4 regions of the Pantoea sp. SGAir0418 genome follow, and region 1 is predicted to be linked to each of the others. Evidence: predicted binding sites of a transcription regulator. Region 1 holds the regulator's gene; each other region holds the start of a gene.
What was found. The regulator PhoB, encoded in region 1, activates phosphate uptake and scavenging genes when phosphate is short. The targets are predictions, from matches to a motif close to CTGTCATAAAACTGNCNNAT.

Region 2: C1N84_RS21320 (heavy metal response regulator transcription factor) is a predicted target of PhoB. The motif match lies at 4,541-4,560, and genes of this name have one in related genera.
Region 3: pitA (inorganic phosphate transporter PitA) is a predicted target of PhoB. The motif match lies at 3,744-3,763, and genes of this name have one in related genera.
Region 4: ugpB (sn-glycerol-3-phosphate ABC transporter substrate-binding protein UgpB) is a predicted target of PhoB. The motif match lies at 2,178-2,197, and genes of this name have one in related genera.

What each region holds. Positions count from the first base shown of each region.
Region 1 covers NZ_CP027911.1:3,020,849-3,028,293, reverse strand. The annotation lists gene sbcD (exonuclease subunit SbcD) at 1-1,177, opposite strand, end outside; gene phoB (phosphate response regulator transcription factor PhoB) at 1,375-2,064, shown strand; gene phoR (phosphate regulon sensor histidine kinase PhoR) at 2,080-3,393, shown strand; gene C1N84_RS14215 (PstS family phosphate ABC transporter substrate-binding protein) at 3,412-4,338, shown strand; gene C1N84_RS14210 (cobalamin-independent methionine synthase II family protein) at 4,504-5,610, shown strand; gene brnQ (branched-chain amino acid transport system II carrier protein) at 6,013-7,332, shown strand; gene proY (proline-specific permease ProY) at 7,402-7,445, shown strand, end outside.
Region 2 covers NZ_CP027912.1:474,797-482,241, reverse strand. The annotation lists gene C1N84_RS21345 (SLC13 family permease) at 1-649, opposite strand, end outside; gene C1N84_RS21340 (LysR substrate-binding domain-containing protein) at 742-1,641, opposite strand; gene C1N84_RS21335 (2OG-Fe(II) oxygenase) at 1,739-2,509, shown strand; gene C1N84_RS21330 (M14 family metallopeptidase) at 2,494-3,576, opposite strand; gene C1N84_RS21325 (transporter substrate-binding domain-containing protein) at 3,615-4,385, opposite strand; gene C1N84_RS21320 (heavy metal response regulator transcription factor) at 4,653-5,327, shown strand; gene C1N84_RS21315 (heavy metal sensor histidine kinase) at 5,324-6,703, shown strand; gene C1N84_RS21310 (oxygen-insensitive NAD(P)H-dependent nitroreductase NfsB) at 6,741-7,394, opposite strand.
Region 3 covers NZ_CP027911.1:204,391-211,835, reverse strand. The annotation lists gene C1N84_RS00930 (OmpA family protein) at 1-735, shown strand, start outside; gene uspA (universal stress protein UspA) at 820-1,257, opposite strand; gene uspB (universal stress protein UspB) at 1,680-2,015, shown strand; gene pitA (inorganic phosphate transporter PitA) at 2,094-3,593, opposite strand; gene C1N84_RS00910 (BaiN/RdsA family NAD(P)/FAD-dependent oxidoreductase) at 3,834-5,018, shown strand; gene C1N84_RS00905 (hypothetical protein) at 5,395-5,742, shown strand; gene C1N84_RS00900 (hypothetical protein) at 5,919-6,539, opposite strand; gene C1N84_RS00895 (response regulator) at 6,769-7,395, shown strand; gene C1N84_RS00890 (response regulator) at 7,398-7,445, shown strand, end outside.
Region 4 covers NZ_CP027911.1:3,686,463-3,693,907, forward strand. The annotation lists gene ugpA (sn-glycerol-3-phosphate ABC transporter permease UgpA) at 1-718, opposite strand, end outside; gene ugpB (sn-glycerol-3-phosphate ABC transporter substrate-binding protein UgpB) at 780-2,096, opposite strand; gene livF (high-affinity branched-chain amino acid ABC transporter ATP-binding protein LivF) at 2,489-3,202, opposite strand; gene livG (high-affinity branched-chain amino acid ABC transporter ATP-binding protein LivG) at 3,204-3,971, opposite strand; gene C1N84_RS17255 (high-affinity branched-chain amino acid ABC transporter permease LivM) at 3,968-5,239, opposite strand; gene livH (high-affinity branched-chain amino acid ABC transporter permease LivH) at 5,236-6,162, opposite strand; gene C1N84_RS17265 (branched-chain amino acid ABC transporter substrate-binding protein) at 6,313-7,440, opposite strand.

The DNA of each region.
Region 1 (7,445 bases):
ACAGCTGCGTTAACTGCGCGCGCTGTTCATCCTCCAGCTGCTCCTCCAGCGCCAGCCGGCGGGCAAATACCTCTTCAACTTTCAGTTCGCCCAGGGTTTCGTTCTCCAGCCGCGCCAGGCTGCGCTGACGCTGATCGCGGCTGCGGCGCACCAGCAGCACCTCAACCGGCAGCGCGTCGGTTAGCTGTTCGATGCGGCGCTGCAGATCGCTCAGGTACTCCTGAGTGGTGATTTCGATATCCAGCCACACCGGCAGATCGCCTTCATAGGTGTGAAACGCGGTCAGTTGCTGTTCGATCTCCGCCATCGCGCCTTTTAACATCTGCATCGGCTGGAATGACGGAATAACCAGCGGTGTGACGGACTCCAGCCGGGTGCTAAATTCCAGCAGGAATACGCTTTTCTCACGTCCCAGCTCATCAAAACTGAGCGCAATCGGCGAACCGCTGTAGCGGATGTGATCGCTGTCGGCGATGCGCTGCGCGCGATGTATATGGCCCAGCGCAATGTAGTCGGCTGGCGGGAAGGCCTGCGCCGGAAAGGCGTCCAGCGTGCCGATGTAGATATCACGCACCGAATCGCTCTTGCTGACGCCCACGGTGGTGAGATGCCCGGTGGCGATGATCGGCAGCGTACTGCCCATGGCTTCGCGCTGCGCCACAGCGGCGGCATAACAGTGCTGATAGTGCTGCTCAATCGCCTGCAGCAGCGACAGCTGCTTATCGCGACCGGACTGACCCGCCTGGCTGCGCAGAATGTCGCGCGGACGCAGATAGGGAATGGCGCACAGCAGCGCGCCCGGCGTGCCGTCGCGCTGTTGCAGCGTCAGCACCTGCTGCTCGCCGCCGGGCGTGGCGCTGGTAATGACGCGGGTATTGAGGCAGGCCAGCAGCTCGCGCGATTCATTCAGCGTGGCGACCGAATCATGGTTGCCGGCCAGCACAATCAGCTGGCAGCCGCTGGGCTGCAGCGCCACCACGAAACGGTTAAACAGTTCGCGTGCGTAGCTGGGCGGCGAACCGGTATCAAACAGGTCGCCAGCGACGATCAGTGCATCCACCTGATGCTGCACAATCGCGGCCAGCAGCCAGTCGAGGAATTGCTGGTGCTCGGCGGCGCGGCTTTTGCTGTAAAAGAACTGACCGATATGCCAGTCAGCGGTGTGAATAATGCGCATGAATGCTCCGTGCCTGCTATCGCAAAGCGGCAGTATAACCGCTTAACAACGCAATGAAAAAAAAGCGAAACCGGTTGTCACAATTGCGCTTTTTATCTGATTATCATGAGGTGGGTTTTTCATAAAAGTGTCACAAAACTGACGCATAATGGCGCCGCAAACCCCCGTGACATGCCGTCACAATCGCAGGAGTAATAATGGCTAAGCGCATTTTGGTTGTGGAAGACGAAGCTCCCATCCGTGAAATGTTATGTTTCGTGCTGGAACAAAACGATTATCAGCCGATTGAGGCTGAGGACTATGACAGCGCGATTGGCAAGCTGATCGAACCCTGGCCCGATCTGATTCTGCTGGACTGGATGTTACCCGGCGGCAGCGGCATTCAGTTCATCAAACATTTAAAGCGTGAAGCCATGACGCGTGATATTCCGGTGATGATGCTGACGGCGCGCGGCGAAGAGGAAGATCGCGTGCGCGGGCTGGAAGTGGGCGCCGATGATTACATCACCAAGCCGTTCTCGCCCAAAGAGCTGATGGCGCGCATTAAAGCCGTGATGCGCCGCATCTCACCGATGGCGGTGGAAGAGGTGATTGAGATGCAGGGGCTGAGCCTCGATCCCTCCTCGCATCGCGTGATGTCCGAAACCACGCCGCTGGAAATGGGACCGACCGAATACAAACTGCTGCACTTCTTTATGACGCATCCGGAGCGCGTATACAGCCGCGAACAACTGCTGAATCACGTGTGGGGCACTAACGTGTATGTGGAAGACCGCACCGTGGATGTGCATATCCGTCGTTTACGTAAAGCACTGGAAGTTTCCGGCCACGATCGCATGGTACAAACCGTTCGCGGAACAGGGTATCGTTTCTCTGCCCGCTACTAAACGGAGTCTTTTACCGTGCTGGAACGACTCTCCTGGAAGAGATTACTGACCGAGCTGGCGCTGGTGTGTCTGCCTGCGCTGGTGCTGGGTCTGCTGGTTGGCTATCTGCCGTGGTGGCTGTTACTGGCCGTGTGCGGCGTGCTGTTCTGGCACTTCAAAAATCTGATGCGGCTGTCGCACTGGCTGTGGATTGATCGTTCAATGACGCCTCCCACCGGGCGCGGCAGCTGGGAACCGCTGTTTTACGGCCTGTATCAAATGCAGTTGCGCAATCGCCGCCGCCGGCGCGAGCTGGGCAATCTGATCAAACGCTTTCGCAGCGGGGCCGAGTCGCTGCCGGACGCGGTGGTGCTCACCACCGAAGAGGGCACCATTTTCTGGTGTAACGGTCTGGCCCAGCAGCATCTCGGGCTGCGCTGGCCGGAAGATAATGGCCAGAATATCCTCAACCTGCTGCGCTACCCTGAATTCTCCCGCTATATCCGCCAGCGCGACTTCAACAAGCCGCTGACGCTGGTGCTGAATAATCAGCATCACATGGAGTTCCGCGTCATGCCTTACAGCGAAGGGCAGTGGCTGATGGTGGCGCGTGACGTCACCCAGATGCACCAGCTGGAAGGGGCGCGGCGTAACTTCTTCGCCAACGTCAGCCATGAACTGCGTACCCCGCTGACAGTGCTGCAGGGCTATCTGGAGATGATGGACGATGCCGGGATGAACGAGCGCACCCGCAGCAAGGCGCTCAATACCATGCAGGAGCAGACGCGACGCATGGACAGCCTGGTGAAGCAGCTGCTGACGCTGTCACGCATCGAAGCGGCTCCCGCCATTGATCTGAAAGAGACGGTGGATGTGCCGACCATGCTGCTGCTGTTACAGCGCGAGGCGGAAACCCTCAGCCAGGGCCGTCACAGCATCCATTTCCATACCGATCCACACCTGAAGGTGTTCGGCAATGATGAACAGCTGCGCAGCGCGATTTCCAATCTGGTGTATAACGCGGTGAACCACACGCCGGATGGCACGCGCATCGACATCAGCTGGCTGCGCACCAAACAGGGCGCCGAATTTAAAGTGTGCGACAACGGGCCCGGCATCAGCGAGGAGCATCTGCCGCGCCTGACCGAACGCTTCTACCGCGTGGATAAAGCGCGCTCGCGCGCCACCGGCGGCAGCGGGCTGGGGCTGGCCATTGTTAAGCACGCGCTCGGCCACCACACCACGCGGCTGGAGATCAGCAGCGTGCCGCATCAGGAAACCTGCTTCCGCTTCGTGCTGCCACCGCGCTTGATTGTGGCGAACGGAATCCGCGAGAATGTGGCGCAGTAAACGCCACCGGACTCTGTGATGAAATCGCTGCTGCTCTCTCTTTTATTACTGTGCCCGCTGCTGGCGACGGCTCAGCAAAGCATGCTGACCGGCAACCTGAGCAGCGTGGGCTCGGACACGCTGGGCTATCTGATGACGCTGTGGGGCGAAGATTTCAGCCGTCAGTCGCCGGGCGTTAACGTGCAGGTGCAGGCGGCGGGATCGTCGACGGCGCCGACCGCGCTGGCCGCAGGGGCCGCTCAGCTTGGCGCCATGAGCCGGCCGATGCAGGTGGATGAGCGTCAGCTGTTTATCGCGCGCTATGGTTATGCACCGCTGGCGGTGCCGGTGGCGATGGATGCGCTGGTGGTGGTGGTTAATCAGGACAATCCGCTGCCGTCCATCAGTCAGCCGCAGCTGGATGCGCTGTTCTCCGTGACCCGGCTGTGCGGCGCACAGCAGGTGCCACAGCGCTGGGGCGATGTTGGCCTGTATACGGCGAACTGGGCAACGCGCAGTATTCAGCGCTTTGGCCGTAACTCCGCTTCCGGCACCTGGGGCTTTTTCAAGCAGCAGGCGCTGTGTCGCGGCGATTTCCGCGCTGACGTCGCGGAGTTTCCCGGCTCGGCGGCGGTGGTGCAGGCGGTCGCCAGCACGCCGAACAGCATCGGCTACGCTAGCTTTGGCTTTCACCTGAGCGGCGTGAAAACCCTGCCGATCGTCACCGCCAGCGGCGACAGCGTTATGCCAGATGCCGAATCGATCCGCAGCGGCCGTTATCCGTGGTCGCGCCCGCTGTATATCTACGTTAACAAGGCACCCGGCAAACCGCTGCCGCCGCTGGTCGCCGCCTTTCTGCAGCAGGTGCTCTCTGCGCAGGGTCAGCGCCGCGTAACGGAGGCCGGCTACCTGCCGCTGTCCGATAGCCAGATCGCGCAGGCGCGCGCGGCGATTGCGCAAAACTAATTCACGCTGACCGATCATGAATTTTTTTCACGTCCCCTGAATTTTCTTCTATTGCCGCCGGCAGGGCGGCATGTCACTCTTATGGACATATAGCCATCCAGATGGCCAAAAATAACCATACGCAATTATACCCTGACGCAATTATGCGCCAGTGCAGGAGTGAATATGCAACGCAACACCGCCCCGTTCCGCGCCGATACCGTCGGCAGTTTTCTGCGTCCCGCTGCCATTAAGCAGGCACGCGAGCAGTTCGCCAGTGGCACCCTCAGCGCCGACCAGCTGCGTCAGGTAGAAGACGATGCGATTCGCCAGGTGGTGGAGCAGCAGCGCGCCAGCGGTCTGCAGGTAGTGACCGACGGTGAATTCCGCCGCGCCTGGTGGCACTTTGATTTCTTTGGCCATCTGCACGGCGTCGAGCTGTTCGAGGCCGATCAGGGCATTCAGTTCAACGGCGTGCAGACCAAAGCGCACGGCGTGAAGGTCACCGGCAAAGTCGCTTTTAACCCGCAGCATCCGATGCTGGACCATTTCCGCTTCCTGCAAAGCGTGGCCGGCGATGCGGTGGCGAAAATGACCATTCCCAGCCCGAGCGTGCTGCACTTCCGCGGCGGCCGTAAAGTGATTGATGCCACGGTGTATCCGGATCTGGAGCAGTACTTCGCCGATCTGGCACAGACTTACAAGGATGCGATCAAGGCATTTTACGACGCTGGCTGCCGCTATCTGCAGCTGGATGACACCGTGTGGGCGTACCTGTGTTCAGGCGATCAGCAGCAGCAAATTCGCGAGCGCGGTGAAGATCCGCAACAGCTGGCGCACATTTATGCGCAGGTACTGAATCGCGCGCTGGAAGATAAACCGGCGGATCTCACCGTCGGCCTGCACGTGTGTCGTGGTAACTTCCGCTCGACCTGGATCTCGGAAGGCGGCTACGAGCCGGTGGCGGAAATTCTGTTTGGCAGCGTGAACATCGACGCGTTTTTCCTCGAGTACGATAATGAGCGCTCCGGTGGCTTTGAGCCGCTGCGTTTCATCAAACCGGGTCATCAGCAGGTGGTATTAGGGCTGATCACCACCAAAACCGGCGAGCTGGAAGACGCTGCACAGGTGAAGGCGCGCCTGCAGGAAGCGGCGCAGTTTGTCAGCCTCGACCAGATTTGCCTCAGCCCGCAGTGTGGCTTTGCGTCAACGGAAGAGGGCAACAGCCTGACCGAAGCGCAGCAGTGGCAGAAGATTCGTCTGGTTGTCGACATCGCACAACAGGTGTGGTGATGCTGTAAAGTTGTGCAAACAGGCGCGTAAAGCGCGCCTTTTGTGCATCCCTGCGGCGGTTTCTGCAAGGAGATCGCCCGCTTTGCAGAAACTTTAAGCAAATCATCTCAGGTGTTTTCCGACTATTTCCTGCTTATCCACTACGTTCTAACGCTTTCCTGTTATATCCTTCTGGTTTTCCGATCCCGTATTGCCTTTCTTCGCTATAAACGTTTTAATTTGCGCCGTTGTCGATTCATCCCTCTGTGAACAGAAGAAAAGCAGTTTAAATCACCTGCGCTGTACCGATTCGGCCCGCATAACGCACTGGTCAAGCCAGTTAAGCCATTGTTTTCGCGCATCCAGGGGACAACACAAACCCAACTTCCACCGCAACATCAGCTACAGGCAGTACAGAAGTTTATGACACATCGTTTAACCTCCAGGGACATCCTGGCGCTGGGCTTCATGACCTTTGCCCTGTTCGTTGGCGCAGGAAACATCATTTTCCCGCCTATGGTCGGTATTCAGTCTGGTGAACATGTCTGGATTGCCGCCTTCGGCTTCCTGATCACCGCGGTTGGTTTACCGGTGATGACCGTGATCGCGCTGGCGCGCGTCGGCGGCGGTATTGATGCGCTCAGCTCACCGATTGGTAAAGCGGCCGGTCTGCTGCTCGCCACCGTGTGCTATCTCGCCGTCGGCCCGCTGTTTGCCACGCCGCGCACCGCGACCGTTTCATTTGAAGTCGGGATTGCACCGCTGACCGGCGACGGCCCGCTGCCGCTGTTTATCTATAGCCTGGTGTACTTCGCGCTGGTGATCGGCATTTCGCTCTATCCGGGCAAGCTGCTGGACACCGTCGGCCACTTCCTCGCGCCGCTGAAAATTGTTGCGCTGACCATTCTGGGCGTCGCGGCGCTGCTTTGGCCGGCTGGCGGCATTTCGCCGGCCACCGCCGACTACCAGCGTGCGGCCTTCTCCAGCGGTTTCGTGAACGGCTATCTGACCATGGATACGCTCGGCGCGCTGGTGTTCGGTATCGTCATCGTTAATGCGGCGCGTTCACGTGGCGTGGAAGACAGCAAACTGCTGACGCGCTATACCATGCTGGCCGGCGTGATCGCCGGTGTTGGCCTGACGCTGGTGTACCTCAGCCTGTTCAAGCTGGGCTCCGGCAGCGGCGCGATTGTCGATCAGAACGCTAACGGCGCCTCGATTCTGCATGCTTACGTGCAGCAGACCTTCGGCGGCATGGGCAGCGTCTTCCTCGCGGCGCTGATTTTCGTCGCCTGTATGGTTACGGCGGTGGGCCTGACCTGCGCCTGCGCAGAATTCTTTGCGCAATATCTGCCGTTGTCGTATAAAGCGCTGGTGTTTATTCTCGGCCTGTTCGCCATGCTGGTGTCGAACCTCGGTCTCAGCCACCTGATTCAGATTTCGATTCCGGTACTGACGGCTATCTATCCGCCGTGCATCGTACTGGTGGTACTGAGCTTTACCCTGAGCTGGTGGAATCGCAGCACGCGCATCATTGCGCCAACCATGCTGATCAGCCTGCTGTTTGGTATCGTCGATGCCATCAAAACCACCAGCTTTAAAGATGCGCTGCCGTTGTTTAGCCAGCATCTGCCGCTGGCCGATCAGGGACTCTCCTGGTTGCCGCCGTCGCTGGCGATGCTGGTGATTGCTGCGGTGGTTGACCGGGTGAAAGGGCGTGAGCAGGTTGCCGTTCACCAGTAAACGACATCGCTGTTAATTCCGACCACGGGCTTGCCCGTGGTTTTTTCATTTCCACAGGTACTGTTTGTTATGCAAGAAACCAATAAGCTCAAACGCGGACTGAGCACGCGCCA
Region 2 (7,445 bases), on a different contig from region 1:
CCACCGGCTGCGGCTGAGCGCGGAACAGCAGCGTAATGCAGGCAACCAGCAGAATACCTTTGCCCAGCCCCACCACCGGCATGTGCAGCAGCCACCACGGCAGCCATTGCAAATGCAGCTGGTACGCGCTTTCCGCCGCGCCGCTCAGCACCAGGTTTGGTACGTTGGCGGGCAGAATACTGGCAGAGAGTTGAAAGGTGCCGAAGCCCACCGCCAGCGCCAGCCCAATGCTGCCGCGACTGCCCGGCCGGATACCGGCCCGCTCGCCCAGCGCCAGCACCACCGGCATCAGCAGCGCGATGCGTCCCATGTTCGACGGCATCACCAGCGCCAGCAGATAACTCAGCAGCACCGTGCCCGCCACCATCCGCGGCCAGCTCTGGCTGAACGGCACCACCAGCCAGTTGGCCCAGCGTTGGGCAAGGCCCACTTTGCGGATCGCCGCGCCCAGCACAAAACCGCTCAGCACCAGCCAGAACGCTGAGGAGGCAAAACCGCTGAATACGCTGCTGGCTGGCGCTATCGACAGCAGCATCGCCGCCGCAAAAAACAGCAGCGCGGTAAGGTATTCCGGCAACCGCGCCAGCGCCCACAGCAAAATTGTGATGCTGACCACCAGCGTGGTCAGCCAGAATGAGGTATCAATCATCGTGCCTGAACTCCCTTTCTTCGCAACTGCGCACAAAGCGCATCAGCATAGGGCAATCCCTGTCGCAGAACGCTGCGGCAGTTAACAGTTTGTTAACTCGCCAGCTGCGTTAGCCACTGAATCAGCGCCTCGCTGCCAGGCTGACTGCGGGAGCGCTGTGGCCAGGCGAGGAAATAGGGTTTGCTCAGCGGCAGGCTGAGCGGATCCACCACCTGTAGCGCGCCGCGCGCCAGTTCGCCGGCAATCAGGCGACGCTGCCCCAGCAGCACACCGGCCCCTGCTACCGCCGCGTCGATCGCCAGTGAAGTGAGATTAAAACTGAATGCTGGCTGGGCCGCCGGCTCCATACTGCCTTTGGCCTGAAACCAGCTGCGCCAGTCGGGCAGAAAGCGTCCCTCATTGCCCCAGTCCAGATGGATCAACGGCGCCTGGCTGAGCAACGATTCGCCCGGGTAACGCTGTATCAGCGCCGGACTGGCGACCGGCAGCACCTCGTCACAGAACAGCCGTTGCTTGTCGAGTTGCGGGTAGCGATCCTCACCAAAGCAGATGACAAAATCTGCCGGTGTGGCGCTGAAATCCACCGGCGCATGAGTGCCGTGCAGGCTGAGATCGCAGCCCGGACAGTGAGCCCGCCAGGCGGTGATATTCGGCAGCAGCCATTTCGATGCCAGCGCCGGCAATGAATAGAGCGTCAGCTTTGGCATGCTGGCCGCATGGCGCAAATTTTGCTGCCCCAGATGCAGAATGTCGAACGCTTCACTAACGTAGCGCAGATACTCTTTGCCGGTTTCCGTCAGCATCACGCCGCTCTGGGTACGCACAAACAGTGCGCTGCCCAGCTGCGCTTCCAGCTGACGAATTTGCTGGCTGACGGCAGCCGGCGTCAGCGCCAGCTGTGCGGCGGCTTTCGCCAGGCTACCAAGTTCCGCCGCCACTTTGAACGACTGAATCACGCTGATTTTCGGCAAACGCGACACGGGTGCAGGCATTAAGGTTTCCTTAGCAAGGCGTTAAATATTTATCGTTAGGCATCAACATATCAGGCCGTTACAGTCTCTACTCCTGCCAACTCAGAGAACCACCGCGATGTCTGCTTTGATTCGATTTGATTTGCACCCACTGGCCGACGCCGACTGGCGTCGGCACTGTCGCCAGCAGCTGGAGCAACACGGCGCGCTGGTGCTGCGTCAGTTTTTGCAACCGGCTGCGCTGCAGTCGATCGTGGCTGACGGGCTGGCCCAGCGCCATCTGGCTTACCACACCGTCAGCAAGCACAACGTCTATCTGCTGAAGCCGGACGAGGCGTACCGTGCCGATCATCCACGCAACCGTGACGTGATCAGCACCAAAGGCTGCATTACCGACGATGTGATTGCGGCGGAATCGCCGCTGCGTCAGCTGTACAATGACGAACTGTTTAAACGCTTTCTTTGTGATGTGCTGGACGAAGACGCGCTGTATCCATATGCCGACCCGCTGTCGTCCATAAATCTGCATTACGCACCTGACGGCCAGGAACTCGGCTGGCATTTTGACAACTCCTCTTTCGCCATCACGCTGCTGGTGCAAAAACCGCGCGGCGGCGGTGTATTTGAGTATGTGAAAGATTTGCGCGATGCGGATGCCGGCGAGATGAATTACGACGGCGTCGCCGCCGTGCTCGATCAGCGCCAGCCGGTCGAGGCGCTGGAGATTGATGCCGGTGACCTGGTGCTGTTTCGCGGGCGCAATTCGCTGCACCGCGTGACGCCCACCGAAGGCGATGTCACGCGTATGCTGGCGGTGCTGGCCTACAACACCCAGCCCGGTATCGCGTTGTCCGAAACCGCGCGCATGACCTTTTACGGCCGGTTGTAAGCCACCAGCGCGCGCCAGCCGCGCAGGAAAATCTGCCGGGTACGAAACGCAGTTAAGGCGCGCCAGTCCTCATCGGCGGGCCAGAACCCCTCCACCAGCTGCTGCTTCAGCGCGCGTCCGGCGTGGCTTGCCGGATCGCCCTTCAGATGCAGCCAGTGATCGTCGCGCACCCGGCGGTGCATCTCCTCACCCGGATAAGTGCCACACTCCACCACCAATGGCAGCAGCTGCGTGTCAGGCAGCGACGTCAGCAGAAACTGCGAGACATAGCCCGTTGCCGTGGCGGTCACGCCGGTGTCGCTGTCGCGCCCGGCGCCGGTAAACAGCAGCGTCAGCCACTCATCGTATAACGACTTCCCCCAGTCATGCGCCGGATAGCGCTGTTCAGCAATCGCCAGCAGCATCGGATGGCCCCACGCGCCGGCACCGGTGTGCAGGTCGAAACTCAGGATGACCTGCGCCTGACGCAGATGCTGTTCGACAATGGCGTGCAGCGTGCGGTGCGACCAGGCCGGCTGCTGCCCGCCATAAAACAGGCCATCTGCTGCCTGATATTGGCCCGCTTCCACCACCCGTTTTAGCGCCGGCCAGCCTGACTGCTGCAGCGTCTCCGCCAGCAGCCGATCGGCATGTGCGCGGTCGCCGTGGTACAGATCGTGCCATAGCGCATAGTGCGGATTAGCGGGTGCGGGCTGGCTGAAATCGATGAAATTCCGGTTGAGATCGATATTGTCTTCATTGACGCGCCGCAGATGCGCAGCGCCCCACGGATTCAGCAGATGGACCAGCACAAGGGCGCAGTCGGGCGGTAACGCGGCGACATCAAGGCTATCAAGCCAGGCGATCTGGCTGTCTGAACCGTAATAGCCTTCCACACCGTGTGTGCCGGAGAGAATCAGCATGCGTTTGGGAGCCGCCGGATCGCCGATCACCGCGACGTCGGTGTACAGCGCGGCCCCGTCAGGCGCGGTCAGCGGATGGCGATAGGCAGTCAGCGCGCTGTGCTGGCGCGTGACGGCGGCCAGGAATCGCGCCCGCTGCTGGGTATAATCAGGGAGTAAAGACATGATTTTCCTGTGCGTGACGAAGGCAAATCGCCCTACGATTAGGGGTAAACCTTAACTTTAAAGTACTTCTGCGCCAGCCGGTCGTAGGTGCCGTTGCTGTGCAGCGCGGCCAGCGCATCGTTAATTAAAGTAAGATTGGCCGTATCGCCTTTACGCAGCCCGATACCCACGCCGTTGCCCAATAATGCTTTATCCACCAGCGTGGCTTTATTGACATAACCCTTGCCTTCCGGCGTGTTGAGAAAGCCCTGCTCGGCCGAAACCGCATTCGCCAGGCTGGCATCGAGTCGACCCGCTACCAGATCCGGGTAGATCTCCATCTGATTCGGATACGAGACCACGTTGACGCCCTGCGGTGCCCACTTCGTTTTGGCGTAGGTTTCCTGGATGGTGCCCTGCGCGACGCCGATATTCTTCCCGCGCAGCGTGCTGATATCCGCCGTCAGCGTGCTGTTGGCAGGTGTCAGCAGCGCGCTGGGCGTGATGTACAGCATGTCGCTGAACGCTACCTGCTCGCGGCGCTTCTCCGTCATCGACATCGCCGACAGAATGGCGTCAAATTTCTTCGCCTGCAGCGCCGGAATGCTGCCATCAAAGCCAATCTGCACCCACTGACATTTCACTTTGGCCTGCGCACAGATGGCATTGCCCAGATCAATATCAAAACCCTGCAGCGAGCCATCGCTGGCTTTGGATTCGAACGGTGGAAAAGTGGGATCGACGCCAAAACGCAGCGTCTGCTGCGCCGCAGCCAGTTGGCTGAGGGCGCTGAGTGACAACAGTAAGGCAAAAGACCAACGCTTTTTCATGATGCTCTCCGGCAGGCTATCTCACAGGTTTTAACCTTGTAATAACACGATGCCGCTGACGCCACCATCAAAAGCGCGCAAAAATGCAGAGCAAATTCTTATATATGTTAATGAGTTAGCGAAATTTGTCGCGCCATTAAGTTTTACTTAACGCTCTGTCATGATTTTGTCATCAGGGGCTCATGCCGCTGTCAGCCTCGGTTTTCTATGCTAACCCGCGTTATACTGCCCGCCATCAGCAAGCGGCCGCCACTGCCGGGAGAGCGCATGAAAATATTGGTGATAGAAGATGAAGCCGGGGCGCGTGATTACATGCGCAAAGGATTGACCGAGGCCGGTTTTATCGTCGACGTGGCTGAAAACGGTCAGGATGGCCTGTTTTATGCGCAGGAGCACCATTACGATCTGATTCTGCTGGATGTGATGATGCCCGGCATCAATGGCTGGGAGGTGATGGCGCAGCTGGATAAGCAATTACAAACGCCGGTGATTTTCCTCACCGCCAAAGGCACGGTGGAAGATCGCATTAAAGGGCTGGAACTGGGTGCCGATGACTATCTGGTCAAGCCCTTCTCCTTCGCCGAACTGCTGGCGCGCGTGCGCACTCAATTGCGGCGCGGTAGCCAGCAGAAGCTGCCCGACATCCTGACGCTGGCCGATCTGCAGCTGGATATTGCCCGTCGCCGGGTCGAGCGCGCCGGACAGCGCATCGACCTGACCAACAAAGAGTTCAATCTGCTGCATCTGTTTCTGCTGCATCCCGGCGAGGTACTGACGCGCACGGTGATTGCGTCGCGCGTCTGGGATATGAATTTTGACAGCGACACCAACGTAGTGGATGTGGCGGTAAAACGGCTGCGGCAGAAAATTGACGGCCCTTTTACCCGACCATTAATTCATACCGTGCACGGTGTCGGTTATCGCTGCGAAGCTGAAACATGAAACCCCGCTCGCTCGCCGTCCGCCTTTCGCTACTGCTCAGTGCTACGGTGGTGGTCATTTTTACACTCAGCGGCATGGCGCTGTATCACGCACTGGCGAAGCAGATCGGCGTGCGCGATGACGCAGCCCTGCTGACGCGCATCGATCAAATGCGCACGCTGCTGCGCGATGAAGATGCGCTGACACTGATTCAGCAGAAGCCGCGACTGTTCGCCAACATGCTGGGCAATACCGAATCGTTGCTGGTGCTGCGCTTTCCCGGCCAGCCGCCGCTGATCGTGATCAATCCCGGCGGGCGTCCGGTGCCAGCCATTACGCCGGTCGCCGCCGATCAGCCGTTAACCCTGCAATCAGTCCACCATCAGCAGGCGGCGGACGGCACGCCGTTTATCGCCGCCGCCGCGTTGACGCCAACGCGTGATGGCAGCGGCCAGATCGAAATCATCACCGGTCGCCTGATGAGCGACCGCACGCAGACCCTCACCGGCTATCGCCACCAGATTATTCTGTGCACCGCGCTGGCGGCGCTGCTGGTCGCCGCGATCAGTGTGCTGCTGGTGCGCCGCGGCCTGACGCCGCTGCGCCGGCTGGCAGCGGAAGCCGGGGTGATCGACGTGCGGCGGCTGTCGCATCGCATTGAACTGACCAGCGCGCCAGGCGAGCTGCAACCGCTGCTGGCGGCGCTCAACCAGATGCTGAGCCGGCTGGAGCAGGGTTATCAGCAACTTAGCCAGGTCTCAGCGGACATGGCACACGATCTTCGCACGCCGATTGGCACGTTGCTTGGTCAGACGGAAGTGGCGCTGAACCAGCCGCGCAGCGTCAGCGAGTATCAAACGCTGCTGGGTTCCAATTATGCGGAGCTGGAGCGGCTGGCGAAGATGATTGATAACATGCTGTTTCTCGCCAAAGCCGCAGACGCCAGCCAGGCGCTGGACAGGCAATGCATCGATCTGACCCCGCTGGGTGAGCGGTTGAGTGACTATTTTGAGGGCATGGCGGAAGAGCATGGCATGCAGCTTGTCATCTCGCTTCACGGCGAGTTGCACGCCGATCCGCAGTTGTTACAGCGCGCGCTGGCTAATCTAATCGCTAACGCGCTGCATTACGGCACGCGCGACGGCACCATTCACGTCTCCAGCATCACGCAGCCAGACGCCGTGCTTTTGGTGGTGGAAAATCAGGGGCCGACGCTAAGTCAGGCGCAGCAGGCACGCCTGTTTGACCGCTTCTGGCGCGCCGATGCGTCACGCCAGCACGGCGGCAGCGGACTGGGTCTGTCGATCGTGCGCGGGATCATGCAACTGCATCAGGGCAGTTGCACGGTGAGCAGCGAACACGGCATTACCCGTTTCTGCCTGCGGTTCCCACGTTAAGCGCGCAGGTGCGCAGGTGCGCACCTGGTTAAGTCCCTTAGATAAACGTGAAAATTTCGTCCTGCGACAGACGCGATTTCGGCAGCGTGGCGTTGAAATCTTCCTCACTGCGATAGCCAAGCGAAACCAGCACCACGCTGGTAAAGCCCTGTTCACGCAGGCCCAGCGCCTGGTCAAGTGCGCGCGCATCAAAGCCTTCCATCGGGGTGGCATCAATGCCGAGCATCGCGGCGCCCAGTAACAGTCCGCCCAGCGCCAGATAGACCTGTTTCTCCATCCACTGCGGCACGTCGCGCAGCTCATAACGGTGCATATCCACGTAGCTGCGGCGGCTCTTATCCTGCCCGGCTTTGGCTTCGGGTTTGGCAAAACGCCCGTCTTTTTCTTCCTGCGCCAGCACATTTTGCAGGTGCGCTTCATCCAGATCGGTGCGCATGCACAGCGCAATCACGTGTGAGGCGTTCAGCACTTTAGGGTTGTTGTAAATGAACGCGCCGCTGGTGGATTGCGCCATCTTTTCCCGCCCTTCTGCAGTCGATGCGACAACAAAGTGCCACGGCTGCGAGTTAACCGATGACGGGCTGTTGCGCAGCAGGTTAAGCAGCGTGTCGATCTCCTGCTGCGGCAGCGTTTTGCCCGCAGAGAAAGCTTTTACGGTGTGACGGCGGGCAACCGCATCATTAAGGGTCATGAGAGTCTCCTGATTGAAGATTGCGCCAGAGCGCAGATAAATAGCAAAGTC
Region 3 (7,445 bases), 1.3 Mb from region 1:
GCCCAGACGGGCAAAGACGCGGCGCACGTGTATGTTGATGGCGAATTCCAGACCGCGCTGCTGCCGGGTGGCTTCAGCGTCTTCTGCCTCAAACCGGGCAGCCACTCGCTGGATAACTACATGAAAGACGCGCCGCGCTACAGCGGCAAGCGCGCCCAGGCGTGGCGCGACAACTTTGCCGGCGGCACCACCTACTTTGTGCGCCTCGGCAACGTCACCACTGGCCAGCCGCAGGTGGTCAGCCGCCAGCAGGCGGAGCGGGAACTCAACGGAGCGCAGCAGCAGATCCACGCGCTGTCGCGCGCATCATCGGTAGTGAAGTGTGACAACCTCGCGCCGCGCAGCTACAAAGACTACGTGCTGGCCGGTGACGTGCTGTTTAACTTTGGCAAATCGTCCATTGGCGATATCTCCGCCGCCGGCCGCCGCGCGGTCGGTGCGCTGATTGCCGAGCTGCAGCGCGATCGCGCCGAGCTGAAAAGCCTCGAAGTGATTGGTCACACCGACCCGATTGGTAACGCCAGCGCCAACCGCCAGCTCGGCCAGCAGCGCGCTGCTACGGTACGCCAGATGCTGATTGACGGCGGCCTGCCGGCCACGGTGATCCGCGCCAGCAGCGCGGGCAGCAGTGAACCGGTGGTGGAGTATTGTGAAGGATCGCGCGCCGCACAGATTGCCTGTAACGCGCCGAATCGCCGGGTCGTCGTACGGCTGGCGCTGAACCAACAGCCGTAAGCGTCACTCATTTCCCTAAGCCATGTTGTAGTTGTTCTGTTATTGCAGTCTTTTGCCCCTCGGTCCGAGGGGCTTTTTTACTGGTTATTCCTCTTCCTCGTCGCGCAGCGGCACAATCAGCATATCGATATGCACGGTATTGATCAGCTGGCGCGCTGACGACATCAGCTTGCTCCAGAAATCCTGATGATGGCCGCACACCACCAAATCGACATCGTATTTTTTAATCGCGTCCACCAGCACCTGGCCGAGATCGCCGCTGCCGCTCAGGGTTTCGCTAATCGGGTAACCGGCGTTGGTGGAGAGCTCGCGCAGCGCGGTATGTGTCTCTTCCGAAATTCGCTTCTGCATGTCGCCGAGGTTGACGTCAATCAGCCCGGTGTAGAGATCTGAATAGTTCACATCAACGTGAATCAGCGAGATTTTTGCATCATAAGGACGGGCCAGTGATACCGCTTTATCAACCAGTAACTGGCTTTCCGGGGAAAGGTCTACTGCAATCAGGATGTGTTTATAAGCCATGATAAAACTCCTTTCTCAAGATTCTGGGGCAACCCGAATTCCTGCCGTTCGGCTGGCGTAATCCTTTGCGCGTAACGGCGATGAAGCGCCACCAACCACAATGTCAGCCACGCAGGCGAATAATTGTTATATCCCGAGTATAGCCAGAGTAGGTAGCAAATGCTGCAAACCGAAGCCCGGCTGTGAGTCAGATCATGGGTTATCGCTTTTTTCGCTCGCGCTGAACGAAAATCATCGCTGGAAAAAATTTAAACAGATCTCCTACACTGAAAATGAGGGCCACTCCCGTCCGGGTAGCGCGCTCAGGTCCGCATAACAACAATGCAATTCGATTCATCTGTGGCTGGCTTATTTCCCGTGGGGCGTCTGCAGCTTTTCCCCGCTGCAGGTAACGTCATTGCGGCTCCAGCCGGGAGGGGAACATGATCAGCACTATCGCGCTTTTTTGGGCTCTGTGTGTGGTTTGTCTGGTGAATATGGCGCGTTACTTCTCATCGTTGCGCTCACTGCTGGCGGTGCTGCGCGGGTGCGATCCGTTGCTGTATCAGTATGTTGATGGTGCCGGTTTCTTTACGTCCCACGGTCAGCCGAGCAAGCAGGTGCGGCTGGTGCGCTATATCTGGGAGAAACGCTATCGCGATCATCACGACGATGAATTTATTCGTCGCTGCGAGCGGGTGCGCGGTCAGTTTGTTCTGACCAGCGGGCTGTGTTTTCTGGTGGTGGTGAGCCTGATCGCCTTAGCGATTTGGCACTGAGAGGGGGAGCGGGTTCTGTCGCGGCGCGCTGTGTTGTATTCGCAACGCACTACGACAGAACCCTGCAACGCTGAAGCGTTAAATCAGCTTCAGCGCAATCCAGTACAGCGAGCCAGACAGCAAAATACACACCGGCAGGGTGAATACCCAGGCCATCGCGATATTTTTGATGGTGCGGCTTTGCAGACCGCCGCCATCTACCAGCATGGTACCGGCAACCGACGATGACAGAATGTGCGTGGTCGAAACCGGCATCCCGGTGTAGCTGGCGATACCAATCGACACCGCCGCCGTTACCTGGGCCGACATGCCCTGCGCATACGTCATGCCTTTTTTACCGATCTTCTCGCCGATGGTGGTCGCCACGCGGCGCCAGCCAATCATGGTACCGATGCCGAGCGCCAGCGCGACCGCCACGATAATCCATACCGGCGCATACTCGATGGTGCCGAGCAGATCGCCTTTCAGCTTATTGAGGAAGCGCTTATCGTCGGCGCTGGTCTCCGGCAGCTTAGCGGCTTTGTCCGCGGTGTCGGAGATGCATAGCAGCAGACGACGCATCTGACCGCGCTGGTCAGGCGTGAGATCGCTGTAGCTCTGCAGATTACCCAGCAGACCCTGCGCACGGTTAATCGCATCGAGCGCACGGGAGCTATCACAATGGAACTCCTGCGGGCCGCCGAGCGACTCTTCCGGCGTCGGCACCGCCGGTGGCGCCATCTGCACGATGTGCGTCAGCGACTGGCCGTGCTGCTGGTAATACTGCTCCAGATGGTTCACCGCATCGCGCGTACGGGTGATGTCATAACCGGAGGCATTCATATTCACCACAAAGCCCGCCGGCGCGACGCCAATCAGCACCAGCATGATCAGGCCGATGCCTTTCTGACCGTCGTTGGCACCGTGCGAGTAGCTCACGCCAATGGCGGAGACAATCAGCGCGATACGCGTCCAGAACGGCGGCTTTTTCTTGCCGTCGATCTTCTCGCGGTCAGCAGGCGTCATGTGGATGCGAGCCCGTTTTTTGGTGCTGCTCCAGTAGCGACGCAGCAGGAAAATCAGGCCACCCGCAATGATCAGACCAACAATCGGCGACAGAATCAGGGAGAGGAAAATATTGATGACTTTCGGCAGGTTCAGCGCATCCACTACCGACGTGCCGGTCATCAGCGCATTGGTGAGACCAATACCGATGATGGCGCCGATCAGCGTGTGCGAACTGGACGCCGGTAAGCCGAGATACCAGGTACCGAGGTTCCAGATAATCGCCGCCAGCAACATGGAGAACACCATGGCGAGCCCATGCGCCGAACCGACATTCAACAGCAAATCGGTTGGCAGCATATGCACGATGGCATAAGCCACGCTCAAACCGCCGAGCAGCACACCTAAGAAGTTGAACACACCGGCCATCACAACCGCCAGTTGCGCCCGCATCGCACGGGTGTAAATGACTGTAGCGACCGCGTTGGCAGTGTCGTGAAAGCCGTTGATTGCTTCGTAAAACAACACAAACAGCAGAGCAAGAACCAATAACAGGCCGGTGCTTAGGTCAAGACCAGCAAACAGATGTAGCATAAACGTTACGCCATTTTGGAGGACATGAACGCGGCGCATTATCTGCGACAACGTGCGCTATGGGAAAGAAAAATATAGCTCTTTTTTGTCTTAAATTTGTCATCCGGCAGGTAATTAAGGACAAAAAGACCGGAAAATGAGCAAGTTACAATATGACACATTTACGGCAATTTTTTGTCGCTGGCGCGAAAAGCCGCAGATCTCTACAATCAGCGCCTTTCAATCAGGTGGGTTAAGGCAGTGGAAAAGTTTGACGTTATCATTATTGGTGCAGGCGCGGCCGGCATGTTCTGCGCGGCACAGGCCGGGCAATTGGGCCGTCGCGTATTGCTGCTGGATAACGGCAAGAAGGCAGGGCGCAAAATCCTGATGTCCGGCGGCGGCCGCTGCAACTTCACCAATCTCTACACCGAACCGGCGGCGTACCTGTCGCACAATCCACATTTCTGTAAATCGGCGCTGGCGCGTTACACCCAGTGGGATTTCATCGATCTGGTTAATCGTCACGGCATCGCCTGGCACGAGAAAACTCTCGGCCAGCTGTTCTGCGATGATTCGGCGCAGCAGATTGTTGATCTGCTGCTGAAGGAGTGTGAAGCCGGCCAGGTGACGCTGCGACTGCGCAGCGAAGTGCTGAGCGTGGCGCGCGACGACGACGGTTACACGCTGCAGCTGAATGGCTCGGCGGTTCGCGCGGACAAGCTGGTGATCGCCAGCGGTGGTTTGTCGATGCCGGGACTGGGGGCAACACCGTTCGGTTATAAGGTGGCGGAACAGTTTGGCCTGCGCGTCCATCCAACGCGCGCCGCGCTGGTACCGTTTACGCTGCATAAGCCGCTGCTGGAGCAACTGAACACGCTTTCCGGCGTGGCGCTGCCGACCACCATTACCGCTCAGGACGGTACGCTGTTTAAAGAGGCGATGCTGTTTACCCACCGCGGCCTCTCCGGTCCGGCGGTGCTGCAGATCTCCAGCTACTGGCAGCCGGGCGAGTTTGTCACCGTCAACCTGTCGCCGGAGACCGCGCTGGACGATTTTATCGAGGTGCAGCGCGCGGCGCATCCCAACCTCAGCCTGAAAAACAGCCTGGCGAAGATCCTGCCGAAGCGGCTGGTGGAAGTGCTGCAGGAGCTGCAGCAGATTCCGGACGTGACGCTGAAGCAGCTCAACAGCAAGCAGCAGAGCGAGCTGGTGACCACGCTGCACCAGTGGCGCGTGCAGCCAAACGGCACCGAAGGCTATCGTACCGCCGAAGTGACGCTGGGCGGCGTGGATACTTCGCAGCTGTCGTCAAAGACCATGGAAGCGCGCGACGTGCCGGGGCTCTATTTCATCGGCGAAGTGGTGGACGTGACGGGCTGGCTCGGTGGCTACAATTTCCAGTGGGCGTGGAGCTCAGCGTGGGCGTGCGCGCAGGCGGTTTAATGGTTTGAATTCAGAGTGGTTTTTCCCTCACCCTAACCCTCTCCCGCAAGCGGAAGAGGGAACTGGCCGGTGCCGGTTGGGAGAGGAAACTAGGCGGTGCATACCTTTCACACTTTTCACCCGCAGCGCCTTCCTGGTTAACTCATGTGACGCACGGCATTCCCCGCCCGCAGCGGACCGCTCCCTCTCCCGCTTGCGGGAGAGGGCCGGGGTGAGGGCAAACCCAAACCCAAACGACTAAGAATCTCCCCCATTTGTCAGACTGCACTGACCGGCGCGTAGGCCTGGTCTCATTAACCTTAAACCTGCCAGTCCTTAAAATAGCCTGAGGCCAGCCGGTCAGCACAGGGGAAGCGCAGGGATGAAAGACGCATACATGGATTGGTTCATTCACCACTTTATTCAGCCGCCGCGCCAGGCGCGCGTGCGTTTGCTGGCTTATACCGGAGGGCCGGTGGCAGCGCATCAGCTGGCGAACAGCCTGCCGCGCTGGCTCACTAACGATGTGCAGCACCTGCGACGCGGCATGATGCGCGAGTACCGGGCGCAGATTAACGGCATGGCGCATTTTCCGGCGCTGGTGACGGATTTCAATGACGCGCGCACGCTGGCGCTGGGGGAGCTGCAGCCGCAAAGGTGTAAGCTAAGGCTGGTGATCAGCCCTGCAGCCGGGAAATTTTTCCTTTTCGACCAGACAGGCGATGTATGGATAGGTTGTATTTAACGTCTGATTTGTTTTGGACACGCCATGGCAGGGGAAATTAAAGCCTGAAAGGATGCTGCTACAACAAAATTTTGTCGCGCTGTTAAAGTTAGCATTTTGTTGTTATCGGATTATTCCCTCCGTGTCAAAAATCGAGCGCTGTTAACGCAAGAAAATTTTATTAACTAAAAGTGACATCATTGTGATGTCCTTGATGCGCACGCCAGCATGGCATTAAGCGATGAAAAACCGCTTCTTGCCAGGCAATTAATTTTGCTACGACTGATTTCACGTGGGTGCAGTCCCATCTCTCGGGCAATCAAAGACGGTTTCACTCCGCGTAATAAAGCGCAAATGACGCGTTTTTCACGTATGAGGGCGTTTTTCCCGATTAACTGTTCTTCAACCGATTCAGGTTTAGCTTGCAACAGATTATGTATTACCTGATGCAGCGTCGTTAATTTTTCTTTTTTCATTACTACATCACTGAAGTCTGCATCCAAGAGTGTGCGACGCATCGCCTTAGCTTCTTCATCCAATAAAATCAACGTGCTGCCTTTGAACCATTCAGGAATGAGAAGTAACTCTGCCAGACCTGCCGCATCACGAGGCAGGTCGGTAATCACTAAATCGGCATAACTAAACATGAGCTCATCTGATATCGCTTCTGGCGCACCCAGTATCGTTTGCACTTCACATCCCGGGAGTGAACGGCAAAGCTCGTGTAAACCCGTCAGTGCAAAATTGCAGCTTAGCGCAATAATGATTTTTTTTGATTTATTATCGTCACCAGTGTTGAACAGAATATCCATTCCCATTTTTGTGCTCTTATTTTATGACGGTTTGTGAAATTGTTTACAGGGTGATTAATTGCGACATGAAGATCATACGATTAATGTTCTTACAAAGATATGGGATTGTTCATCGGTGCCGTGTAGGACGTGGCCTACGTTTTGTTATTTGATTATTATTGATTATTTGTTGAATTTATTAGTCTAATAGTTGGATAGAGGAAGTTTATATTTGGCTACTGACAGGAAATGAATCATGGCGAACTTTATCGTCGTCGACGATCATCCCATGGCGCGTATGGCTGTAACTTTTTTACTTGAAAAAGAAGGGCATACCTTAATTGCCGAAACTGATGATGGTCGCGAAGCACTCGAGCTGGTTGATCAGCATTACCCGGAAATCGTCGTAATGGATATTGATATTCACTCGATAAATGGTATTGAAGTAGTAAAAACTCTGCGCGCCAGGAGTTTTCCGGGTATTATTATTATCGTCTCAGGTAAGAATCAGAGTTTCTATGCAATACAGAGTATTCGCTGTGGCGCAAATGGTTTTATCAGTAAAAAAGACAATTTGCCGGAAATCATCACCGCAATTCGGGCGGCACAAAATGGTTATGGCTACTTTCCGTTAGCCGGTATTAATGCACCACCGGAACAGAGCAGCACTCATCCCGATATCCGGCTACTGGAATCGCTGTCGCCGCAGGAATTTCAGGTATTTAACTACCTGTTGAAGGGGCTGGATAACATGCGCATTGCTAACCGCATGAATCTTAGCAATAAAACCGTTTCTACTTATAAAAGCCGTCTGCTGGATAAGTTGCATTGTCAGAGCCTGCGCGATCTCTTTGCCTTTGCCAATCGTAATCATATGGAGTAGCGATGCTGCGCCTGGTCACTCTGCTTCTGCTGCTGTTGAGCCCGCTACTG
Region 4 (7,445 bases), 670 kb from region 1:
CGGTGGCGGCATCGATCACCGGGAAGGTGTCGAAAAAGGCGTAAACCAGATTCACCACCAGCAGGAAAAAGCTGACCGGCGTAATCAGCGGCAGCGACAGATTAAAGAAACGGCGCACCGGTCCGGCACCGTCAATCGCCGCGGCTTCCACCAGCGATTTAGGAATGGACTGCAGCGCGGCAAAGAAAAACAGGAAGTTGTAGCTCATTTGCTGCCAGATCGACGCAAGTACAATCAGGAACATCGCCTGACCGCTGTTCTGCGCATAGTTCCAGTTGTAGCCAAGCTGGTTCAGCAGATGGCTGAACAGCCCCAGCCCCGGATTGAACAGGAACATCCATAGCACCGCCGCAACTACCGGCGCCACCGCATAGGGCAGCAGCAGCAGCGTCTGATAGAGCTTTTTCAGCCGGATAACGTAATCCACCAGTGCCGCCAGCAGCAGCGAGAATGTCATGCCGCATACCGTCACCAGCGCGCTAAACACGAGGGTGGTCCAGAACGAATCAAGGTAGTAGTCGTCACTGAACAGGCGGCGGAAGTTATCAAGGCCAACAAAGGTGCTGGAGATGCCAAACGGATCGATGCTTTGCAGCGAGTACCACAGCGCCTCTCCGGCGGGCCAGAGAAAAAAGATCGCGGTGATCGCCAGTTGCGGTGCCACCAGCAGATACGGCAACAAACGGGCGCGGAAAACCGGACGTGATGATGAGGACATAGCAGGCTCGTCAGAATGAGACAGCGGGACGGACTTACCCGTCCATCCCGCCATTACGGAGTTACTTCACTTGCTGTTCAAAGCGACGCAGCAGTTCGTTGCCGCGTTTCACCGCGTTGTCCAGCGCTGCCTGTGGCGACTGTTTGCCGGTCCACACGCCTTCCAGCTCTTCGTCGACGATGGTACGAATCTGCGGCATGTTGCCCAGACGCATCCCTTTGGTGAACGGCAGCGGATCTTTATTCAGCATCTGCCGCGTGGCGATGTCCGCGCCCGGGTTTTTGTCATAGAAGCCCTGCTGTTTGGTCAGCTCATAAGCCGCGGTGGTGATCGGCAGATAACCGGTTTTCTGGTGCCATTCTGCCGCGATATCCGGCTGGGCGAGGAACTTCATGAACTCCGCCGCACCTTTATAAGTCGCTGCATCTTTGCCTTTCATCACCCACAGGCTGGCGCCACCGATAATGGCGTTCTGCGGTGCGTTCGGCACAGTGTCATCGTACGGCATCATGCCCACGCCAAAGTTGAATTTGGCGTAATGCTTAATGTCGGCCAGCGAACCGGATGAGGCGGTGGTGATACCGCAGTCGCCGTTATAGAACTTGGACGTCGACTCATCTTTACGGCCAAAGTAAGTGAAATCACCTTTCTTATTCATCTCTTCCAGCAGCTGGATGTGGCGCACCTGCACGGGTTTGTTGAACTCCAGCACCGCGTCGGTACCGTCAAAGCCGTTGTTTTTGGTGGCAACCGGCAGGCCATGCCAGGCGCTGAAGTTTTCGATCTGAATCCAGCCCTGCCAGCCGCTGGCATAGCCGCAGCTCATGCCGGCTTTACGCAGCGCGGCGGCATCCTGCGCCAGCGCCTGCCAGGTTTTCGGTGGCTGATCCGGGTTAAGACCGGCTTTTTTGAACGCGTCTTTGTTGTAGTACAGCACCGGCGTGGAGCTGTTAAACGGCTGTGAGATCAGCTGGCCGTTGCTGTCGCTGTAGTAACCGGCAACCGCAGGAACAAACTGTTTCGGGTCCATCGGCACGCCGGCGTCTTTAAACACTTCATGCACCGGCACGATGGCTTTAGAGGCCATCATGGTGGCGGTGCCCACTTCGTAAACCTGCAGAATGGCCGGTGCCTTACCGCTGCGCACCGCAGCGATACCCGCAGCCAGGCTCTGCTCGTAGTTGCCTTTGTAGGTCGGAACGATTTTGTAATCCGGGTGAGCCTGGTTAAAACGCTGTGCCAGAGAATCGACTTCTTTGCCTAACTCACCTTCCATTGAGTGCCAGAAAGGGATTTCGGTAGCAGCCAGCGCATTACCGCTGATCGCCAGACCGAGCAGCAGACTCATCAGGCGGGGACGAAGCGTAAAAGCGGACATAAGGGTTTCCTGTGCTTGTGGCGCGCGCGATATCACGCATTTTTTGTTCGCGAAGTAACATGACACGAGGAAATGACGGAAAAATAACAGGATTATGACGGGAATATGACGGGGTTAGTGCGCGCTGATGCCCTCACCCCGGCCCTCTCCCACGGGGAGAGGGAGATGAAAGGCCGTGCGTGCTGATGCCCTCACCCCGGCCCTCTCCCACGGGGAGAGGGGGATAAAAGGCGGTGCGCTGATGCCTTCTTCTGCAGGGCGAGAGAAGTCCGGGAGGATGCCAGGATAGCAACCTGGCCTGAAAAACGCTGCCGTACGGTTCCCTCTCCCGCGTGCGGGAGAGGGTTAGGGTGAGGGCAAATCACCGCACCAACGTCATGACCAAAGCCAGGTCAGGCGCCTAAATACGCGCTTCGCACCGCTTCATTGGATAACAACGCTTCACCGCTATCCTCCAGCACCACGTGACCGTTCTCCAGCACGTAGCCGCGATCGGCCAGCTTCAGCGCCTGGTTGGCGTTCTGCTCGACGAGGAAGATGGTCATGCCCTCTTTACGCAGCTGTTCGATGGTGTCGAAAATCTGCTGGATAATGATCGGCGCCAGACCCAGCGACGGCTCGTCCAGCAGCAGCAGGCGCGGCTGGCTCATGAGCGCGCGGCCAATCGCCAGCATCTGCTGCTCACCGCCGGACATGGTGCCGGCGCGCTGCACTTTGCGCTCCGCCAGCCGGGGGAACAGCTGATAAACGCGCTCAATGCGCTCCTGATACTGCTGACGCGTCGCGAAGAAACCGCCCATCGCCAGGTTCTCTTCCACCGTCATGCGCGAAAACACGCGCCGGCCTTCCGGTACGATGGCAATCGCTTCACGCATGATTTTTGCCGTCTGCCAGTCGGTAATGGTTTTGCCATCAAAGGTGATGGTGCCACTGGTGGCGCGCGGTTCGCCACACAGCGTACCGAGCAGCGTGGTTTTACCCGCGCCGTTCGCGCCAATCAGCGTCACGATTTCGCCCTGACTGATGTGCAGATTAATGTTATGCAGTGCCTGGATCGGGCCATAGTGCGCGCTGACGCCCTGCAAAGTTAAAATCGGGTTCGCCATGTTACGCCTCACCTAAATAAGCACGGATCACATCCGGGTTGTTACGCACTTCTTCCGGCGTACCGTTGGCCAGCGGCGTTCCCTGATTCACCACATAAATGCGATCAGAAATGCCCATCACCAGCTTCATATCGTGTTCAATCAGCAGCACCGTCACCTTGTGTTCGCCGCGCAGTTCAGCGATCAGCTCATCCAGCTCGTGCGTTTCGCGCGGGTTGAGGCCGGCGGCCGGTTCGTCGAGCATCAGGATTTCCGGACGCGTCACCATGCAGCGGGCGATCTCCAGCCGGCGCTGCTGGCCGTAAGCCAGATTGCCGGCCTGGCGGTTAGCCAGCTCCAGCAGGCCAATGCGCTCCAGCCAGCTGGCCGCGCGGTCCAGCGCTTCGCTCTCGCCACGCCGGAACGCCGGGGTTTTAAACAGCCCGGAGAACACGCCGCTTTTCAAATGCTGATGCTGCGCCACCAGCAGGTTTTCAATCACCGTCATCTCACGGAACAGGCGCACGTGCTGGAAAGTTCGCACCACGCCCATGCGCGCGATCTTCTGCCCCGGCAGGCCCTGCAATGGCTGATCGCGCAGTTTGATGGTGCCGCCCGTTGGCTTATAGAAACCGGTCAGGCAGTTGAATACCGTGGTTTTCCCCGCCCCGTTCGGGCCAATCAGCGAGACGATCTCCTGCGGATGCAGTTCCAGCGCCACGTTGTTGACGGCCAGCAGGCCGCCGAAGCGCATCATCAGGCCTTCAACGGCTAATAAAGGCTGACTCATGCCTGCTCTCCTTGTTTTGCCTGTTTCAGCTTCAGGTGCGGACGCTTCATCGGCAGCAGCCCCTGCGGACGCCAGATCATCATCAGCACCATCAACCCACCGAGCACCAGCATGCTGTACTCGTTCAAATCACGCATCAGCTCGCGCGATACCACCAGCAGAATCGCGGCCAGGATTACCGCCAGCTGCGAACCCATGCCGCCCAGCACCACAATCGCCAGCACAAACGCGGACTCGACAAAGGTGAAAGATTCCGGGCTGACAAAGCCCTGACGCGCGGCAAACAGCGTACCGGCGAAACCGGCGAACACCGCGCTGATGGTAAAGGCCGTCAGCTTGATGCGCGTTGGGCTGAGACCGAGCGAACGGCAGGCGATCTCATCCTCACGCAGCGCTTCCCACGCACGCCCCAGCGGCATGCGCAGCAGACGATTGATGACGAACAGCGTCAGCACCACCAGCAGCAGCGCCACCAGATAAAGGAAAATCACGCGGTGATTGGGATCGTACGCCAGGCCCGTCAGCTCGTGGAAGGTGGTCCAGCCGCCTTCACTGACGCGCCGGCCAAATTCAATGCCAAACAGGCTCGGCTTGGGGATCTGCGCGATTCCATTGGGACCGCCAGTGATTGATGTGCTGTTCAGCAGCAGAATACGCACGATCTCACCAAAGCCGAGCGTCACAATCGCCAGATAGTCACCGCGCAGCCGCAGCACCGGGAAGCCCAGCAGCAGGCCAAAGGCACCGGCGACAATACCCGCCAGCGGCAGACTTTCCCAGAAGCCAAAGCCGTAATAGTGATTCAGCAGCGCAAAGGTGTAAGCACCGATGGCGTAAAAGCCGCCGTAACCCAGCACCAGCAGGCCGGACAGGCCCACTACCACATTCAGACCGAGGCCGAGCATCACGTAGATCAGCGTCAGTGTGGCAATATCCACGCTGCCGCGCGACACGAAGAAGGGCCAGGCGACGGCGGCAACAATCACCAGCAGCATCAGCAGCTTTTGTTTTGGTGTCGAACCGTCAAAACCCGGCAGCACCAACCCTTTGCCACTGCGCTTAAACTTGCCCTGCAACAGCGGACGCAGCAGCTGGAACACAAACACCACTGCGCAGCCGAGGAAGATCCAGTTCCAGCGCACGGCGCCCGAATTCGCCACCACCAGTTTGGTGCCGTCGAGATCGAGGCGCATACCCATAAAGAAGCTGGCGAGTACCAGCAGCATCACCGTGGAGACCACGGCGTTAACCAGACCGAGGCGTTTCATACTTTCTCCACCTCCGGACGGCCAAGGATACCGGTTGGCATCACCAGCAGCACCACGATCAGCAGCGCGAACGACACCACGTCTTTATATTCGGTCGACAGATAGGCTGATGTCAGCGCTTCCGCAATGCCCAGCACCAGGCCGCCAATCATCGCGCCCGGAATGCTGCCGATGCCGCCCAGTACCGCCGCGGTAAAGGCTTTCATGCCGGCCATAAAGCCGATGAACGGGTTAATGGAGCCGTAAAACTGCCCCAGCAGCACGCCAGCCACGGCCGCCATCGCTGCGCCGATCACAAAGGTCAGTGAGATCACGCGGTCGGTGTTGATGCCCAGCAGGCTGGCCATTTTCAGATCTTCAGCGCAGGCGCGGCAGGCGCGGCCCATGCGCGAATAGCGGATGAACAGCGTCAGCGCCAGCATCGCGAGGAAGGTGACGACCCAGATAACCAGCTGCATGGTGGTGAGCGTGGCGGCAAAGCCGTTGCTCTCACCCAGCGTCCACTGGCCGGTGATCAGGCTGGGCAGCGCCAGATCGCGCGAGCCCTGCGTCAGGCTGACGTAGTTCTGCAGAAAGATCGACATACCAATCGCCGAGATCAGCGCGATCAGGCGTTTGGAGGAGCGCACCGGCTTATACGCCACGCGCTCGATGCTCCAGCCGTAGGCGCTGGAGATAATCACCGCCATCACGAACCCGGCGGCAATCATCAGCCACGAGGTGTCGATACCCATCATCATCAGGGCGGCAATCACGATAAAGGAGACATAGCTGCCGATCATGTACACCTCGCCGTGGGCGAAGTTGATCATGCCGATGATGCCGTAAACCATGGTGTAACCGATGGCGATCAGCGCGTAGGTGCTCCCGAGGGTGACCCCGTTGAACATCTGCTGAATGAAATAGAGAAACTGCTCGGACATAGTGAGGACCTGCATGTAAACGGGAAATCCCCGGTGCGTTCGGCACCGGGTTAGGGTGAGAGCACCGCGTCGCAGCGCCTCATTCAGCGCGTGCGCGCGGTGCCGCACCCTGCCCTCGCCCATCAGGAGAGGGACAATTCAGGAGCGTGCTTACTTAACTGCGGTAGAAGAACCGTCTTTGTGCCATTTGAAGACGCCAAATTCGAAGCCCTTCAGATCGCCCTTCTGGTCCCAGCTCAGGTTACCCATCACGGTGGGCACCGGCGCACCCTCTTTCAGGTTTTTAGCAATCGCATCAGGCTCATCGCTTTTGCTGCGCTCAATGCCCGCCACCAGTGACTGAATAGCTGCATAGGTGGTCCAGACGAACGGGCCGGTTGGATCTTTGCGGTTTGATGCGCTGTTGGCTTTGATCGCGTCCACAATCGCTTTGTTGTCTGGCAGCTGGTCGTAGCGCTTCGGCAGCGTCACGTACAGGCCTTCAGAGGCGTCACCCGCGATGTTAGACAGGGAAGCGTTGCCGACCCCTTCTGGTCCCATAAAGCCGGCTTTCAGACCGGCGGTTTTGGCCTGACGCAGAATCTGGCCCAGCTCCGGGTAGTAACCGCCGTAGTAAACGAAGTCGACGTTCTCTTTCTTCAGGCGCGCAATCAGCGTGGAGAAGTCTTTATCGCCAGCGGTGATCCCTTCGAACAGCACCACGTTGCCGCCTTTCGCCTTCAGGGTTTTCTGCACGGATTCCGCCAGGCCCTGACCGTACTGCTGCTTGTCATGCACCACGGCAATACGTTTTGGTTTGATCTGATCGAGGATGTAGTTGGCAGCGGTCGGGCCCTGATCGGAATCGAGACCGGTGGTACGCATCACGTCGGCATAGCCGCGCGCGGTCAGTTCAGGCGCAGTAGCCGCCGGGGTGATCATCAGAATGCCTTCATCGTTATAAATGTCTGATGCTGGCTGAGTGGAGGAGGAGCACAGGTGGCCGATAACGTATTTGATACCGTCATTGACCACTTTGTTGGCCACCGCAACCGCCTGTTTCGGGTCACAGGCGTCGTCATATTCTACGCCAACCAGCTTGTCGCCGTTTACGCCGCCTTTGGCGTTGATGTCCTTGATCGCCTGGGCCGCACCGGTGAACTGCATATCACCGTACTGCGCCACCGGGCCGGTTGCCGCACCGACAATCGCAATTTTGATGTCTTTCGCCAGTACCGCATGGCTCATCGCCAGCGCTACGCAACCCGCCAGTAATGCGCGTCCTTTACTCATTTTCATGCGAA